Regions from separate parts of the Brachybacterium sp. AOP3-A1-3 genome, predicted to be linked through region 2. Evidence: predicted binding sites of a transcription regulator. Region 2 holds the regulator's gene; the other holds the start of a gene.
What was found. Region 2 encodes LexA, which represses DNA repair genes until DNA is damaged. Its sites were predicted from a motif close to TCGAACANNTGTTCGA; they were not measured.
Positions count from the first base shown of each region.

Region 1: a site for LexA is predicted at 6,250-6,265, ahead of ACT3T5_RS08375 (DUF222 domain-containing protein). Genes of this name have one in related genera too.

Region 1 covers NZ_JBQSXM010000004.1:246,987-255,027, forward strand. Annotated here, with positions in the region: gene ACT3T5_RS08345 (ROK family protein) at 1-98, opposite strand, end outside; gene ACT3T5_RS08350 (ABC transporter substrate-binding protein) at 210-1,490, shown strand; gene ACT3T5_RS08355 (carbohydrate ABC transporter permease) at 1,527-2,483, shown strand; gene ACT3T5_RS08360 (carbohydrate ABC transporter permease) at 2,480-3,418, shown strand; gene ACT3T5_RS08365 (hypothetical protein) at 3,665-4,168, opposite strand; gene ACT3T5_RS08370 (Dabb family protein) at 4,252-4,548, opposite strand; gene ACT3T5_RS08375 (DUF222 domain-containing protein) at 4,601-6,130, opposite strand; gene ACT3T5_RS08380 (FGGY family carbohydrate kinase) at 6,601-8,041, opposite strand, start outside.
Region 2 covers NZ_JBQSXM010000007.1:168,392-176,432, forward strand. Annotated here, with positions in the region: gene ACT3T5_RS11675 (proteasome assembly chaperone family protein) at 1-198, opposite strand, end outside; gene ACT3T5_RS11680 (HelD family protein) at 352-2,598, shown strand; gene nrdR (transcriptional regulator NrdR) at 2,790-3,248, opposite strand; gene ACT3T5_RS11690 (LysM peptidoglycan-binding domain-containing protein) at 3,277-3,564, opposite strand; gene lexA (transcriptional repressor LexA) at 3,843-4,538, shown strand; gene ACT3T5_RS11700 (ATP-dependent DNA helicase) at 4,682-6,712, opposite strand; gene hflX (GTPase HflX) at 6,748-8,041, opposite strand, start outside.

The sequences.
Region 1 (8,041 bases), on a different contig from region 2:
TCCATCGCCTCGGCGGCCGTGAAGGTCCCCGACGCGAAGGCGTGGCGCAGCAGCGCCTCGATGTTGAGGCGACGCAGCACGCTCGTCGACACGCTCATGCCCACCTGCACCCACCTCCTTGACGTCCGCTATGACGCCCACCATACTTTCTCCAAGCATTAAATCTAGCAACTGAATTTACCAGTTGCGATGCCGCCGAGGAGACACCGTTGTCACCCAGACCCTTCAGCACCGGTCGCCCGACCCGTCGCTCCCTGCTCACCGCGGGAGCCGGCGCCGCCGGCGTGCTCGCCACCGGCGGGCTCGCGGGCTGCAGCTCATCGGGCCGCTCACGCGTGACCTTCTACCAGTCCAAGCGCGAGGTCATCTCGCACTTCCGAGAGCTGGTCAGCGAGTTCAACGCCGAGCAGTCGGACTACACCTACATCCACGATGTGGCGACGAACCTGCAGGCCGGGTTCGTGCGCTCCAACCCGCCGGATCTCGCCCTGCAGAACTACAACCTCGACATGAACCGCTTCATGGCGCGCGGCGCCCTGTCGGACCTCTCGGACCTCCCCGAGGCCGGCATGGTCCGCGACGACGTGCTGGACCTGGTGGACTGGTACCCCGGGTACGAGGGGCGCACCAGCGTGATCCCCTACTCCGTCGCGGCCTCCTCCGTCATCTACAACAAGCAGATCTTCGCGGACAACGGCCTGGAGGTCCCCACCACCTGGGACGAGCTGCTCTCGGTGTGCGAGGACCTGCTCGCCGCCGACGTCACCCCGATCTACGGCACCTTCCCCGAGCTGTGGACGATCACGCAGGGACTGTTCGACTACGTCATCGGCGGCCGGGTCGACGTGCGCGAGTTCTTCACCCAGCTCAACGACATCGGCGAGGACGTCGGCCCCGATTCCGAGGTGTCCTTCCAGAAGACCCTGCTCGAGCCGGTCCAGCAGATGCTCGAACTGCTGCCCTACTTCAACGACGACGCCTCCAGCCGCAGCTACGGCGACGGCAACACGGCGATGGCGAAGGGCGAGGCCGCCATGTACCTCCAGGGCCCCTGGGCGCTGGTGGAGATCGAGAAGGCCGGCACGGACGTCGAGCTGGGATCGTTCCCGCTTCCGGCGACGGGCGATCCCGAGGATCTGAAGATCCGCGTGAACATCGACCTGTCGCTGTGGATCCCGGAGCAGGCCGACGAGAAGCAGGGGGCGCGGGAGTTCCTCCAGCACCTGATGCTCCCGGAGATCCAGTTCCCCTACAACGAGCTGGCCCTCGCGTTCTCCACCACCGATGACGCCCCGAAGGTGAGCGATCCGCGCATCTCCGAGATGCAGCCGTACTACGACGACGGCCGCTTCTACATGGGCGCCTCGCAGTTCGTCCCGCCCACGATCCCCTTCCCGAACTATCTCCAGTCGATCGTGTTCGGAGCAGATCCGGAGCCGATCCTCGCTCAGATCGATTCCGACTTCGCCCGGCTCGCCTACCGCGCCTGAGCGGCCCACCCGCCGTCGACCCCAAGGACGCCCACCATGTCAGCGCAGACATCTCCCGCCCCGAGAACCCGTGAGAGCGAGCCCGCCGCTCGCCCCGGGAGCTCCCCCGCCCCGGCGCAGAACCGATCCCGACGCAAGGTCGACCCGGTCTACTACGCCTTCCTCTTCCCCGCCCTGGTGATCTTCACCCTGGTGATCACGCTGCCGGCCGTCGTCGGCTTCTTCTACAGCTTCACGAACTCCGTGGGCTTCGGCGACTACGAGTTCATCGGCCTGCGCAACTACATCGCGCTGTTCCAGGACCCGAACATCCTCAGCGCCTATGTGTTCACGCTGGGCTTCGCCCTGATCACGGTGATCCTCGTGAACATCCTCGCGTTCGCCCTCGCGGTCATGCTGACCTCGAAGATCCGCTTCCAGACGGCGCTGCGCACGATCTTCGTGATCCCCATGGTCATCTCGGGGATCATCATCGCGTTCGTGTTCAAGTTCCTGCTGTCCAACTCGCTGCCCGCTCTGGGTCAGGCGCTCGGCATCGACGTGATCGCCGAGTCGATCCTGGCCAACGAGAACCTGGCCTGGCTCGGCATCGTGATCGTGACGGCCTGGTCCGCGATCCCCGGCGCGATGCTCATCTACATCGCCGGTCTGGTCACGATCCCGGCCGAGCTGTACGAGGCGGCCGCGATCGATGGGGCCTCGGGGTGGCAGCGGCTGATGCGCATCACCCTGCCGATGGTCTCCGGCTTCATCCTCATCAACACGATCCTGGGCTTCAAGGGCTTCCTCAACGCCTACGACGTGATCGTGGGCCTCACCGACGGCGGCCCGGGCACCGCCACCACGTCCATCGCGATGTCGATCTTCAAGGGCTTCGGCGGCGGCGACTACGGCTACCAGATGGCGAATGCCGCGGTGTTCTTCCTGATCACCATCATCCTCGCCGGCCTCCAGCTTCGGCTCACCGCCGGGAAAGCGAGCTTCGGAGCATGAGCACCACCCAGTCCTCCACCCCTGTCTCCGATCGGTCGGCCTCCGGAGCGTCGGGGCCGACGTCACCCGCGCGGCGCCCGGGTCGACGCCCGGGCCGACGCACGGGGATCGGCACCGACCGCTTCAACTGGCCGCTCACCGCGATCCTCATCGTGTGCTCTCTCGCCGTGCTGGTCCCGCTGCTGGTCACCGTGAACATGTCCCTGAAGACCACCGCCCAGGCGGTCGACGGGTCCGCGTTCTCCCTGCCCGCACCGTTCTCCCTCGAGGGGTTCCGCGAGGCGTGGCAGCTGACCAACTTCCCGCGCGGCCTGGCGATCTCCGCCTTCATCACCGCGATCTCCGTGGCCGGCGAGATCGTCATCTCCTCGCTCGCGGCGTTCGCGATCGTGCGCAACTGGGACCGTCGACTGTTCCGCTGGTCGTTCTTCTACCTGCTCGCCGCGATGTTCATCCCGTTCCCGGTGGTGGCTCTGCCGCAGGTGAAGCTGACCGGCATCGTGGGGCTGGACAACCCGCTCGGCGTGGCGATCCTGCACATCGTGTTCGCTCTCGCCTTCAACACGCTGCTGTTCACGGCGTTCCTGCGCTCCATCCCCCTCTCGCTCGAGGAGTCGATGCGGGTGGACGGCGCCACCACCTGGCAGGTGTTCGCACGGCTGATCTTCCCGCTGCTCGCGCCGATGTCCGCCACGGTCGGGATCTTCGCGTTCCTGGGCTCGTGGAACGACTTCATGATGCCGAGCCTGATCACCACGAACCCCGAGCTGCAGACGCTCCCGGTGCTGCAGCAGATGTTCCAGACCCAGTTCAGCAACAACTACAACATCGCCTTCGCGTCGTACCTGATGGCGATGGCGCCCGCGGTCGTGGTCTACATCCTGACCCAGAAGTGGGTGATCTCGGGCCTGACCCAGGGCGCAGTGAAGTCCTGAGCAGACCATCCGGAGCCCTGGTCGGGTAGCGCATCGACCACGCCCCCGTACGCATGACACCGGCCCTCCCCTCACCATCGAGCGGAGGGCCGGTGCTTGTTCCGACATCGGACCGACGCCTGTTTCGGAATCGCGCCGGCGCCTGTCCCTGCATCGGGCCGGCGCCTGGTCCGGTAGAGGACCGGGACGATCTGGGCCGGGCCACAGGCCGGACCACAGGCCGGGCCGAGCGCCCGCGGTGCGGAGTCAGCCGACGAACCGGGGCGGCTCGCCGTGGCGCTCGCACCAGCGTGCGTAGTGCTCGACCACGGTCTGCACGTCGGGATGCTGCGCGAGCTCTTCGGCGGTGCCGCCGGGCAGCAGGAGGTTCAGCCGATCAGGCAGGACGACCTCGCCGTCGCGCAGATGCACGGCGACGCGGTACGAACCATGTGCTGCTCGCGCGGGTTCCACGGCATGGACGTCCCGCCAGAGGATGCTCTTGCGGGCACCCCAGGTCTGCCGCATCGACACACCCTCGTCGTGCACCGTGCAGGTGGTGCGCAGTGCGCCGACGGCCAGCAACCCGACGTAGGCGAACAGCGGCACGCTGACCACGCCGATGACGACTCCGGTGATGGCCAGGGCTGCGTCGGAGCGAATCGCCGCCACGACGAGGAGCGCGAGTGCCGCCCCGAGCGCCATCAGGGTCAGGACGGCGAGCGAGATCCGCTCCCGCAGCATCTTTCGCCCGCGCACTGTCTCGCGCATCGGGCGGAGCTCCACTCGTTCCGCTCCCGGGGATTCCGCACCCGGAGATTCCGCACCCGTGGAGGCCTGGCCGCCTGTGCTCATCAGGAGTAGGCGACGAAGTCGAGCTCTTCGAAGTCGATGACCTCGCTCTGCCAACGGGAGGCGACGAACTCCTGGTGGGCGTCGCTCTGGTCATAGGCGACATAGGCGTCCTGATCCTCGAAGCTCATCGCGAACTGGAAGCGGTAGCTGCTTTTCGGGCTGACCTGTCGGGAGACGGTGAAGTCCTGCACCCCGTCGATCGCGCGCAGCACGGCCGGAGCACCGGTGAGGAATTCGTGCTCCTCGGCAGAATCGGGAGCGTGGACGAGGGAGAAGGAGACGGTGTGTCGGATCATCGCATCAGCCTACTGAGGGGAGCCCCTCGGATCACCCCGCGTTCAGGGCCGTTCAGGGCGGGTCGTCACCGCACTCGTCGTCCTGAGTCGCGTCGGTGAAGCGGCCTCTGTCTTCTGCGTCGTCGCCTGCTGCCGACTCGGAGTCCACGGTCGGTGCTGTGGGTTCGGGTTCCGCCTGCGGTGCTGTGCGTTCCGGTTCCGCCTGCGGTGCTGGGCGCTCGGGGTCCACGAGCGGTGACGGGGTCGTGGTCCGAGTCGTGCCGCCGTAGCCGGTCCAGGCGACACGGTGTCCCGGCCGCTCGGGATCCTCGACGCGCTCCACCTCGAGTGCGTCCTCTTCCTTCTGGTTGCAGTGCAAGCAGGCATCCTGCCCGTTGTCCAGGCTCGTGGGACCGCCTCGCGCAGAGGGCTTGACGTGGTCGTGCTGACGGATCGCGGCGTTGCAGAAGGGGCCGCGACAGGACGTATCGCGCCAGGTGAGGAAGCGCGCCATGGCCGGCGGGAAGGCTCGAGCGCGAGAGTCCATGGAGACCAGCTCACCGGTGGTCGGATGCGTGTACAGCCGGCGGATCACCGCACGGATCGCCGGGCCATCCGCACCGAAGGGATCCTGCTGGGAGGAGCTGGGAGCTGCCGTGACGGCCAGCAGCTGGGCGCGCACGGCCTCCGCCGGGACCGCACCGTATCCCTCGATCTGGGCAACATCTCCGCTGCCCGGATGGAAGAGCGCCCGGTCCGTGATGATCACGCCGACGTCGAGTGTCGTCTGCACGGCGGTGTTCTCGGGCTGGAGCACAGCATCGTGCAGCACATCGGCCATGTGCGCACCGTGCGGCCCCTTCTTCCCGGCGACCACACGACGCTCGGCCTCGAGCATCAGCCTCTTGTGCACGAGACGCGCTTCGATCGCCGGCATATAGGCGCTGATCGTGGCCATGCCGTGGGCGCCGGGCGTGAAGGTGACGTGACGCTGCTTGCGGGCGCGACGGTGCCGGATCGTCTCGCCCTCGGGATCCAGGCCCCCGATCGCCAGCGCGACTGCCTGCTTCCATCGCCGTGTGCCCGCGCCGTCGAGGTCCGGCAGGCGCTCCCCGAGGAGAGCGTCGACCTGTGCGCGCTGGTCATCGTCCAGGACACCTGTCGCATCGGCCGCCGCGTAGACGGAGTCCGTCGCTGCCTGGCCCGACGCCATCGCCTCGAGCAGGGTGGGCATGGACTCCACCAGCCGCCGGGCGGAGGCCATGGTGCGACCGGCACCGGACGGGGATCTCCTGGTCATGAGGGAGATGTCCCGACGGGTCTTGCCGTCGGCCCTGCCGTGCAGCTCTTCGAGCGGTGGCATGGCGGAGAGCTCAGGGCCGACGGCGTCCTGAGCACTGCGGACCTGCTCGCTCCGGGTCGCGTCCCCGATCGCGACCACGGTGCGCGCCTCGATGGTGTCGAGGATGCCGCGCGCCTCCTGCACGGTGCGCAGCAGATTCACGTAGGTGTCCCGCCCACGATCCTCCACCACGAACATCGTCGCGGGATCAGAGGCGATCGAGCCGAGGAGGAAGCCGATGTCGCCGATGAGCCCTGCCATCGCACGCGGTCCACCCGCACGCAGCTCAGCCAGATGCGCCGACGGACCCGTAGGCCCCTCGGCTGGTTCTGGCGGTGTCGGCATCAGCATGGTTCCATCGTCCACGCATCTCGTCGCAATCGAAAGCCTCTTCGACGAATGTGGATAACTCCGTGGAAATTACCGACCGTTAACCGCTCGCATCATCGCACCTGGTCGACGCAACGTGCCGCTGACCTGCGAGGCGTATCCGTCGCCACCTTTCCTCCCCAATTATGCGACCCACAGGGGTCGACGGAGAATTCTGGGAAGAATCCCGCGAGGCCGCAATCGGACAGAGGTCGGCGGACGGCAGGCAGCGGCAGCGGCAGCGGCAGCGGCAGCGGACGGCAGACGGCAGACGGCAGACGGCAGACGGCAGTCGGCAGTCGGCAGTCGGCAGACCAAGGCTTCCGCGCGCGATGCACCATCCACGACTCGCCACCCACAGCTCAGCGCAGAGCGCCCACCTCGGCGACGGCCAGGTACAGAGCGCGGTGGCCGCGGCGGAAGCGGGCGTGACGGCGCACGGCCGACGGGTCCGGCTCCACCGTTCGCCCTCCGTCCCGATCGGCGAGTGGGCGGATCGTGTGCTCGAGCTGCAGGGCGTCCGCCGCCGCGAGAGCGCATCCCAGCAGCGCCGCGTCGGCCTCCTCGACGACGCGCACGGGACGGCCCATGACGTCGGCCAGGATCCGCATCCACGGTTCGGAGCCGGCTCCTCCCCCCGCGACAGCAAGCGGTCGCGGCGCGAACGCCGGCTCCCCCGGCAGTGCCGTGTCCCCCAGGGATGCTGGCTCTCCCGGCGATGCTGGCTCCCTCGGAGAGGCCAGAGCCGCACCCACCACGGGGCCCGTCACACCGGCCGCGCTCTCCACGGCGGCGTGAGCAAGCGCGTGCGCGACGCCCTCGAGCACGGCCGCGTACATGTCGATGGCCTCGGTGCTCGGCCCCATGCCGATGATCGCCGCCCGTAGATCCGGCTCGCGGACGGGGTAGCGCTCCCCATGGATCGACGGCAGCGCGAGCAGGCCTGTGGGTCCGCGACCATGCTCCACTTCCCGGCGTTCGAGCAGGTCATCGGCCTCCTCGGCCGTGATCCCGGCCAGCAGCGCTCCCCGCGCCCATTCCGCCGCCGCACCGGCGGCGAGCAGGGCCGAGATCCGCAGGGTCCGCGACGGCGAGGGTGGGGATGACGGGAACGCGAAGGACCACGAGGACGGGGGCGCGAAGGACGACGTGGACGACGACGACGGCGACGGCGACGGCGACGGCGCGGAAGAATCGTCCTGCCCGCTGAGGGCCAGATGGTGCGAGATCCCGGGAGCCGGCCCGTCGGGCGATATCGCGTCGCGCGGCCTGTCGGACCCAGCATCCTCGTGGTCCCGTCGAGTCTCCGGGACCACGGCGGCCAGCCATCCGCTGGTACCGAGGTAGGCGTACTCGTCGCCCTCGTCGAGGCCGACGATCCCCAGCGTGGTCGCGCCGGCATCCCCGGGCGCAAGGATCACGGGCAGCCCGACGGGCAGGCCCAGCAGGTCTGCGGCGGACTCGTCGGTGCGGCCGACGACCTGACCGATCGCCCTGGTCAGCTCCGGCAGCATCGCCCTGCTCAGCCCGGCGGCGCGCGCGACCGGGTCGCTCCAACGTCGGGTCCGGGCGTCGAGCAGCCCGGTCGCGGACGCGGTGGTCACATCGCACCAGGCCCCGAGGCCCAGGGCGTGCACGAGGTATCCAGCCGGGCCGAAGACGACTCCCCGGGCGCGGCCGACGACGTCAGGAGAGGTGCGCGAGAGGCGGCGGAACATCGCGGCGCAGCTGGTCGCGTCCTGCTCATTGCCGGTGATCCGTTCCCAGACCGCATCCGCCGATCCCCCGCACTCCGCACGCTGG
Region 2 (8,041 bases):
ATCCAGCAGCTCGTCCATGTCGAACGAGACCAGCCGGAGATGGCGGAGCTCGTCGCGCAGGTAGGTGGAGGCGATCCGGCAGGCGTTGCCGGCATCCACCAGACCCGGCAGGGCATGGACCAGGGTCAGACCGGTCCGCGGCACCTCCGCCAGCACATCCGCAGACTCGAAACGGTACAGGTCACGCGGGTCGCGCATCAGCGTCTCCTCCCTCGCGGCCGGTTGGATGTCACGTGCCGGATGGCACGCACATCCAGGCCTGTCCACCATAATGGACCACTGTGCTCCGCCGACCCTGGGTCCGTCCCGTGAGGTGCGGCGGAAGGATTCACCGTCAGAGGGGGCAGATCCGTGGACGATGCTGAGGGACAGATCGATCGGGAGATCGCGCACGAACAGGCCTATGCCGATCGTCTCTACGCACGACTGGACGTGCTGATCGGGCAGGTCGAGCACAATCTCGAACAGATGCAGGCCTCCCAGCACGCCTCGACGCATCAGAACCGGTCCGAGCGGGACTCGTTCATGGCGCTGTACGAGGATCGGCTGGCGCTGCTGCGATCCGTCGCCCGTGCCGTGGTGTTCGGACGTCTCGACATGGACGATGCGGCACGCCACTACATCGGCCGCATCGGACTGTTCACCGCCGAGCGTGAGCAGCTCCTCGTCGATTGGCGCGCCCCCGCTGCGGCCGCTTTCTACCAGGCCACCAGCACCGACCGGCAGGACGTGCGCCTGCGGCGACACCTGATCAGCCGCGGACGCACCATCAACGGCCTGGAGGACGACGTCCTGGACCAGTCCGTGCTCGAGGATCCCGACCACGATGTCGTGCTCCAGGGCGAGGGCGCTCTGCTCGCCGCCGTCTCCGGTCACCGCACCGGACGGATGGGCGACATCGTCGCCACGATCCAGTCCGAGCAGGACCGCATCATCCGCTCCGAGAACCGCGGCGTGCTCGTGGTCCAGGGCGGGCCCGGCACCGGGAAGACAGCGGTCGCCCTGCACCGTGCCGCCTATCTGCTGTACACCCATCGTCGTCGGCTCGAGCACACCGGCGTGCTGATCATGGCGCCGACCCCCGGGTTCCTGCGCTATATCGAACGGGTGCTGCCGAGCCTCGGGGAGTCCGGCGTCGTGATGCTCACTCCCGGCGAGCTGTACCCGGGCATCGAGACGTTCCTCCACGACGAGGATCAGATCGCCGCCCTCAAGGGCGACATCGCCATGGCCGAGCTCCTCGACCGGGCGATCCGGCAGCGCCAGATCGTGCCGGACTCCGATATCCGACTGCGCATCGACGGCACACCGATCACCCTGACCCGGAGTGCGCTGCGCGCTGCCCGCCGTGAAGCCCGCGCATCCCACAAGCCGCACAACACGGCTCGCGCCGTCTTCGTCCGTGTGGCGATGGACCGCCTCGCCGAGTCGTACGAGAAGGCGCTGGCCGCCGGCGGCCACACCGTGGTCCCCGAGGACAGGCCCGATCTGCTGTCGGACCTCCGCAACGACTCCGAGGTCAAGAGGCAGCTCAACCTGGCCTGGCTCCCCTACACCCCGCAGGGATTCCTGCGGATCCTGCTCTCCCGGCCGGACCGCCTGCGCGCGGCCGCCCCGCCCTCGCTCGCCGACCGCATCGAGATCCTGGCACGGCCCAAGGACGCGCCCTGGACCGTCCAGGACATCCCGCTGCTCGACGAGGTCGCCGAGCTCCTCGGCGAGGACTCCGCACCTGCCGAAGCACGCGCCCGCGACGCCGCCACGCAGCGCGAGGCGGACGTCGACTACGCCCGCAAGGTCATCGAGAACATCGACAGCTCCGGGATCGTGCGTGCCGAGGACCTGGCCGATCAGGTCAACCGGGTCCGTGATGGCCGCACACTCGCCGAGCGGGCATCGGCCGAACGCAGCTGGACCTACGGCCATGTCGTCGTCGACGAGGCCCAGGAGCACTCACCCATGAGCTGGCGCGCCCTGATGCGGCGGGCACCCACCAAGTCCTTCACGGTGGTGGGAGACGTCGCGCAGACCTCCTCCGCAGGAGGGACGACGTCGTGGGACGAAGCCCTCAGTCCGTACATCCAGGATCGGCTGCAGGTCGAGCACCTGACCGTCAACTACCGCACGCCGAGCCGCATCATGGATCGCGCGATGGCGATGGCGCATGCCCAGAACCTGCCCGTCACCGACGTCAGCTCGGTGCGCGACGGGGACCGCGATCCCGTGATCCAGCGCAGCGACCAGGCGGATCTGGCGCGGACCGCCGCCGATGCGGTCCAGGCCGTGCACACAGAGGGCATCGGGCGCCTCGCGGTCATCGCGGCGGCGGAACGGGTGTCCGACGTCTTCACCGAGCTGAGCACACGCCGCGGACTGCCGCGAGTGGGCGAAGGATCCTCGGGCGTCGACGATGAGATCGCGGTGATGACCGCACAGGAGGCCAAGGGGCTGGAGTTCGACGGCGTGGTCATCGTCGAACCGATGGAGCTGATCGAAGCCCATGGTGCCGGCGACCTCTACGTCGCGATGACCCGCACGACCCACCATCTCGGTGTGGTCCACTCGCGGGCGCTCCCGGCAGGTATCACGCCTGCCTGAGACGGCGATCGGCGGCCGCGGCTTCCCCTCCGCGACCGCCGATCAGGTGTGCGCTGCAAGAGCGCACGAGGGATATCTTATGCACAGACGAGGCAGGACCCGGACCATCTCCACAGAATCCACCGAATCTGGTCCCGGAACCGACAGAGGATCCGGCAGATATGTCGGAATCCGTCCATGATTCCACCGGATCAGCCCGCTGCCGACGCCTCGGCCCGCAGGCGGACGATGGCCGCGTCGAAGTCATCGAGGGAATCGAAGGCCTGGTAGACGCTGGCGAAGCGCAGATAGGCCACCAGATCCAGCTCCTGGAGCGGCTGCAGGATCGACAGGCCGACCTGATGTGCATCGATCTCGGCCAGGCCGCTGGAGCGGATGTCCTCCTCGACGCGCTGGGCCAGCATCGCGAGCTGATCATCGGTGACCGGCCTCCCCTGGCACGCCTTGCGCACCCCGGAGATCACCTTCGCCCTGCTGAAGGGCTCGCTGACCCCGGAGCGCTTGTGCACCGACAGCGATGCCGTCTCCGAGGTCGAGAAGCGACGGGAGCAGTTGGGGCACTGGCGACGGCGACGAATCGTCGCGCCGTCGTCGGAGGTACGCGAATCCACGACTCGCGAGTCGGGGTGGCGGCAGAACGGACAGTGCATCGGGCCAGGATACCGGCCCGCGCTCACATCAGCGCGATGCACCCTCGAGCACTGGCAGCTCGAGCTCCTGGCCCGCAGAGACCCGTCCTGTCGGAAGCTGGTTCAGGGCTCGCGCCTCGACGACGAACTCCTGGGCGCTCATGCCCTCGGGAGCGTAGTCCTCGGCGTATCCCCAGAGGGTGTCGCCGTCCTGGACCGTCACGGTCACCGCATCGCTCTCCCCATCGCCCGCGAGAGCAGCCGGGATGCCGAACACCAGCAGCGCCGCCGCGGCGACGGCGAGCCCGAGCAGGAAGGCCGTGGCGATCAAGAGCATCCGGCCGCGCCGGGTCGCCTCGAGTCGAACGTCCGATCGAGCAGGACGCTCATTCCGCTCGTGGCGGTGCTGCGGGAGGGGAAGAACCGTAGCCATATCCGTACGCATGTCCGAACTCCTGTTCGATCGAATGTCTGTGCGACTGTAGCCCCACTTCGGCGCGACACGCAAGAGGAACCTCGAACACCTGTTTGGAATCCCGTGCGCGCCGCCCTAGGCTGGGTGACACGACAACGGAACCGCAGGGGTCCGACAGACGAAGCCAGGAGGCCCGCACCATGACGCCGAGCACCCCCAAACAGATCAGGGTTCGCGACGACGCCGTGGAGGACCCTGTGACGGCAGGGCTCACGCGTCGGCAGCGGCTCGTGCTGGAGACCATCAACGCCGAGATCGCCGCGCACGGCTACCCGCCCACCATGCGCGAGATCGGGGATGCGGTGGGCCTGACCTCGTCGTCGTCCGTCTCCCATCAGCTCCAGGCCCTCGAACGCAAGGGCTTCCTGCGTCGCGACCCCAAGCGCCCCCGCGCGATGGAGGTCGTCATGCCCGGTGCCGACGGCACCCCCGAGGCCCCGTCCGCGCCCGAGATCACCCCGAACTCGGTCTCCGTGCCCCTCGTGGGCAGGATCGCGGCCGGCGTCCCCATCACCGCCGAGCAGCAGGTCGAGGACATCTTCACCCTGCCCTCACGGCTGGTCGGCGACGGCGACCTCTTCCTGCTCCAGGTGGTCGGCGACTCGATGATCGACGCCGCGATCTGCGACGGCGACTGGGTGGTGGTACGCAGTCAGAAGGAGGCGCAGAAGGGGGAGATCGTCGCCGCGATGATCGACGGCGAGGCGACCGTGAAGACCTTCGTGCAGCGCGATGACCATGTGTGGCTCATGCCGCACAACCCGTCCTTCGCCCCGATCCTGGGTGACCACGCCGAGATCCTCGGCAAGGTCGTGGCGGTCCTCCGCTCGATCTGAGGGCCGCCGCCCCGCATGCGATGCACGACGCCGCTGGCGTCTGCCGCCCGGGGTCCCGAGCGGCAGGCTCAGCGGACTCGGCAAGCTCGGCGGAGTCGGCAGGCTCGGCGGAGTCGGCAGGCTCGGCAGGCTCGGTGGTCTGCTCAGTCGTCCGCGAGGCGGCGCAGGGCGCCGAGAGCCACCTCGGGATCCGTGGTGGGCCACAGCGGCGGCATGGAGTCACGGAGGAATCCTGCGTAGCGCGCGGTGGCCAGCCGCGGATCGAGCACGGCGACCATCCCTCGATCCTCATGGGAGCGGATCAGCCGGCCTGACCCCTGGGCCAGCAGCAGCGCCGCGTGCTGCGCGGAGATCGACATGAAGCCGTTGCCCCCGTTGCGGCTGATCCGCTCCTGTCGTGCCGCGGTCAGGGGGTCGTCGGGCCGCGGGAAGGGGATCCGGTCGATGGTGACCAGACGCAGCGACCGCCCGGAGACGTCCACCCCCTGCCAGAGGGTGAGGGTCCCGAACAGCGAGGCGTCCTCGTCCTGGCGGAAGTTGCGCACCAGGTTCGCCATCGAGTCCTCGCCCTGGACCTCGATCGTGAGATCCAGGCGCGCACGCACGTGCTCAGCGGCCAGCTCGGCGCCTCGACGCGAGGAGAACAGGCACAGCGCTCCCCCGCCCGATGCCTCCACCAGCTCGGTGAGGTGATCGAGCATCGCCGTCGACGGGCCCTCCCGTCCGGGCGGCGGGAGATGCCGTGCGGTGTAGAGGATGCCCTGGCTGCGGTATTCGAAGGGGCTGCCGACGTCCACCCCTGCCCACGCGCCGGAGTCCGCGGCGACCGGGATCTCCTCGGTGCCGATCCGGTCCACCCGGGCCAGCCCCACCTCGCCGGCGGCCGGTTCGAAGCGGTTCCCCAGCGCGAGGGTCGCGGAGGTCAGCACGGCGGTGCGGTGCTCGAGGATCGCACCGCGCATCGCGCCGGCCACGCTCAACGGCGCCACCTGGATGCTCGAGCGCCCCGTGGCCTGAGAGTGGGAGACGGAGACCACGTCGTCGTCGGCCGGGGACGCCAGGCGTTCGCAGACGTCGATGATCTCCTGCAGATTCGCCCGGACCGTCTTGCGGGTTCCGGCCGTCCCCGTCGTCGCATCGTCGCCGGCGTCCTTGGCATCGGAGTGGGCCGTGCGGGCCTCGATCCGCAGCTGCTGGATCGCGTCGGCGAGACGGTCGGGCAGCGGACCGATCACCCGACCGTCCGGGGCGAGCTCGAGGGACTCCCGCAGCTCCTCGGAGGCATCGTCGAGTGCCGTCCCGGCGACGCCGAGGCCGCGCAGGTCGCGCACGGTGCCCCGCAGCATGCCCGGGTTCAGGACATCGGTGACAGCGCTGGTGACGCGCCCGGAGAGGTCATGCGCCTCGTCGAAGACGACCACGTCGTGCTCGGGGATGATGCCGTGGCTGTCGAAGGCGTCGATGGCCAGCAGGGCGTGGTTGGTGACCACGATGTCCACCTCGCGGGCGAGCTCGCGGCTGCGTTCGGCGAAGCAGGACTCCACCATCGGGCAGGTCCCACCCAGGCACTGGGAGCCGGTGACGGAGACCTGGCGCCAGGCACGGTCGGAGACCGGGTCCTCCAGAGAATCACGGTCACCGCTGTCGGTCTCCTCCGACCACTCACGGAGCCGCTTGACCTGGTCCCCCAGGCGTTCGCTGCCCGAGCGCGACGGGTCGGCAGAGGCCTCGGCGAACAGTGCACCGGGGTCGATGTCCACGGGATAGCCGCCATCGATCTTGTGCCGGCAGAGGTAGTTCGCCCGTCCCTTGAGCAGGGCGAAGGTGGGAGTTCGCGGAAGGTGCGGGGCGACCGCCTCGACCAGGCGCGGCAGGTCCTTGCGCACGATCTGGGTCTGCAGGGCGATCGTCGCGGTGGAGATCACGACAGGGCGTCCGCTGACCAGAGCATGCCGCAGCGCGGGAACCAGGTAGGCGAGCGACTTGCCGGTGCCCGTACCGGCCTGGACCAGAAGATGCCGGCCCCCGGACATCGCCGTGTCGACCGCTTCCGCCATGGTCTGCTGGCCGGGACGCGGAACGCCACCGATCGCCGAGACCGCCGCCTCCATGAGGGTCGACAGCTGGATGTCGGCGGCCCCTGGGGCGGCCTCGTGATCGGTGGCGGTGGTCATCGGATCAGCGTATCCGCGGCTGATCCGATGACCCTTCAGGCCGCGCCGTGCAGCTCTGCGGCAAGCGCCTCATCCACGCGGGCGTGCAGCTTCGTGCCCTCCATGACGTGCTCCTCGGAGAGCACCTCGCCGGTGGTGTGCGCGCGGGCGACCAGATCACCGCGCGAGTACGGCACCAGCACGTCGACCTCGACCGCAGGACGCGGGAGTCGCTCGGCGATCAGGTCGCGCAGCTCCTCGATGCCCATGCCGGTCCGTGCCGAGACCACGATCGAGTCCTCGACCTGGCTGCGCAGGCGGGCGATCGTCTCGGGCCCGGCGAGGTCGGCCTTGTTGAGCACGATGATCTCGGGCACATCGAATCCGTCGACCTCGCCGAGCACCGTCCGGACAGCCGTGATCTGGCCCTCGGGGTCCGGATGGGAGGCGTCGACCACATGCAGCAGCAGATCCGAGTCGCCGACCTCCTCGAGGGTCGAGCGGAAGGCCTCCACCAGCTGCGTGGGCAGGTGCCGCACGAAGCCGACGGTGTCGGCGAAGGTGAACTCACGGCCGTCCGGGGTGGTGGAGCGGCGCACCGTCGGGTCGAGGGTCGCGAAGAGGGCGTTCTCCACGAGGACCCCGGCCCCGGTGAGCCGGTTGAGCAGGGAGGATTTGCCGGCGTTGGTGTAGCCGGCGATCGCGACGGCCGGTACCTGGCTGCGCCGGCGGTCGGCCCGCTGGGCCTCGCGTCCCGGGGCCATCGCCTTGATCTCCCGACGCAGCTTGGACATCCGGTCGCGGATCCGGCGACGATCCAGCTCGATCTTGGTCTCGCCGGGGCCGCGCGAGCCCATCCCCGCACCGGCACCGCCCACCTGGCCGCCTGCCTGCCGGGACATCGAGTCGCCCCAGCCGCGCAGTCGCGGCATCAGGTACTCGAGCTGCGCGAGCTCGACCTGCGCCTTGCCCTCGCGGGACTTGGCGTGCTGGGCGAAGATGTCCAGGATCAGCGCGGTGCGGTCGATGACCTTCACCTTGACGATGTCCTCGAGCGCGCGGCGCTGACCAGGGCCGAGCTCGCCGTCCGCGATCACGGTGTCGGCGCCCGCGGTGGCGACGATCTCGGCCAGCTCGGCCGCCTTGCCCTTGCCCAGGAAGGTCGCGGGGTCGGGGTGGGCACGACGCTGCAGCACGCCGTCGAGCACCTCGGACCCCGCCGTCTCGGCGAGCGCGGCCAGCTCGAGCAGGCTGGTCTCCGCCTCCTCGGTGTTCCCCGAGGTGTAGAGACCCGCCAGCACGACGCGTTCGAGCCGGAGCTGACGGTATTCGACCTCGCTGACGTCCTCG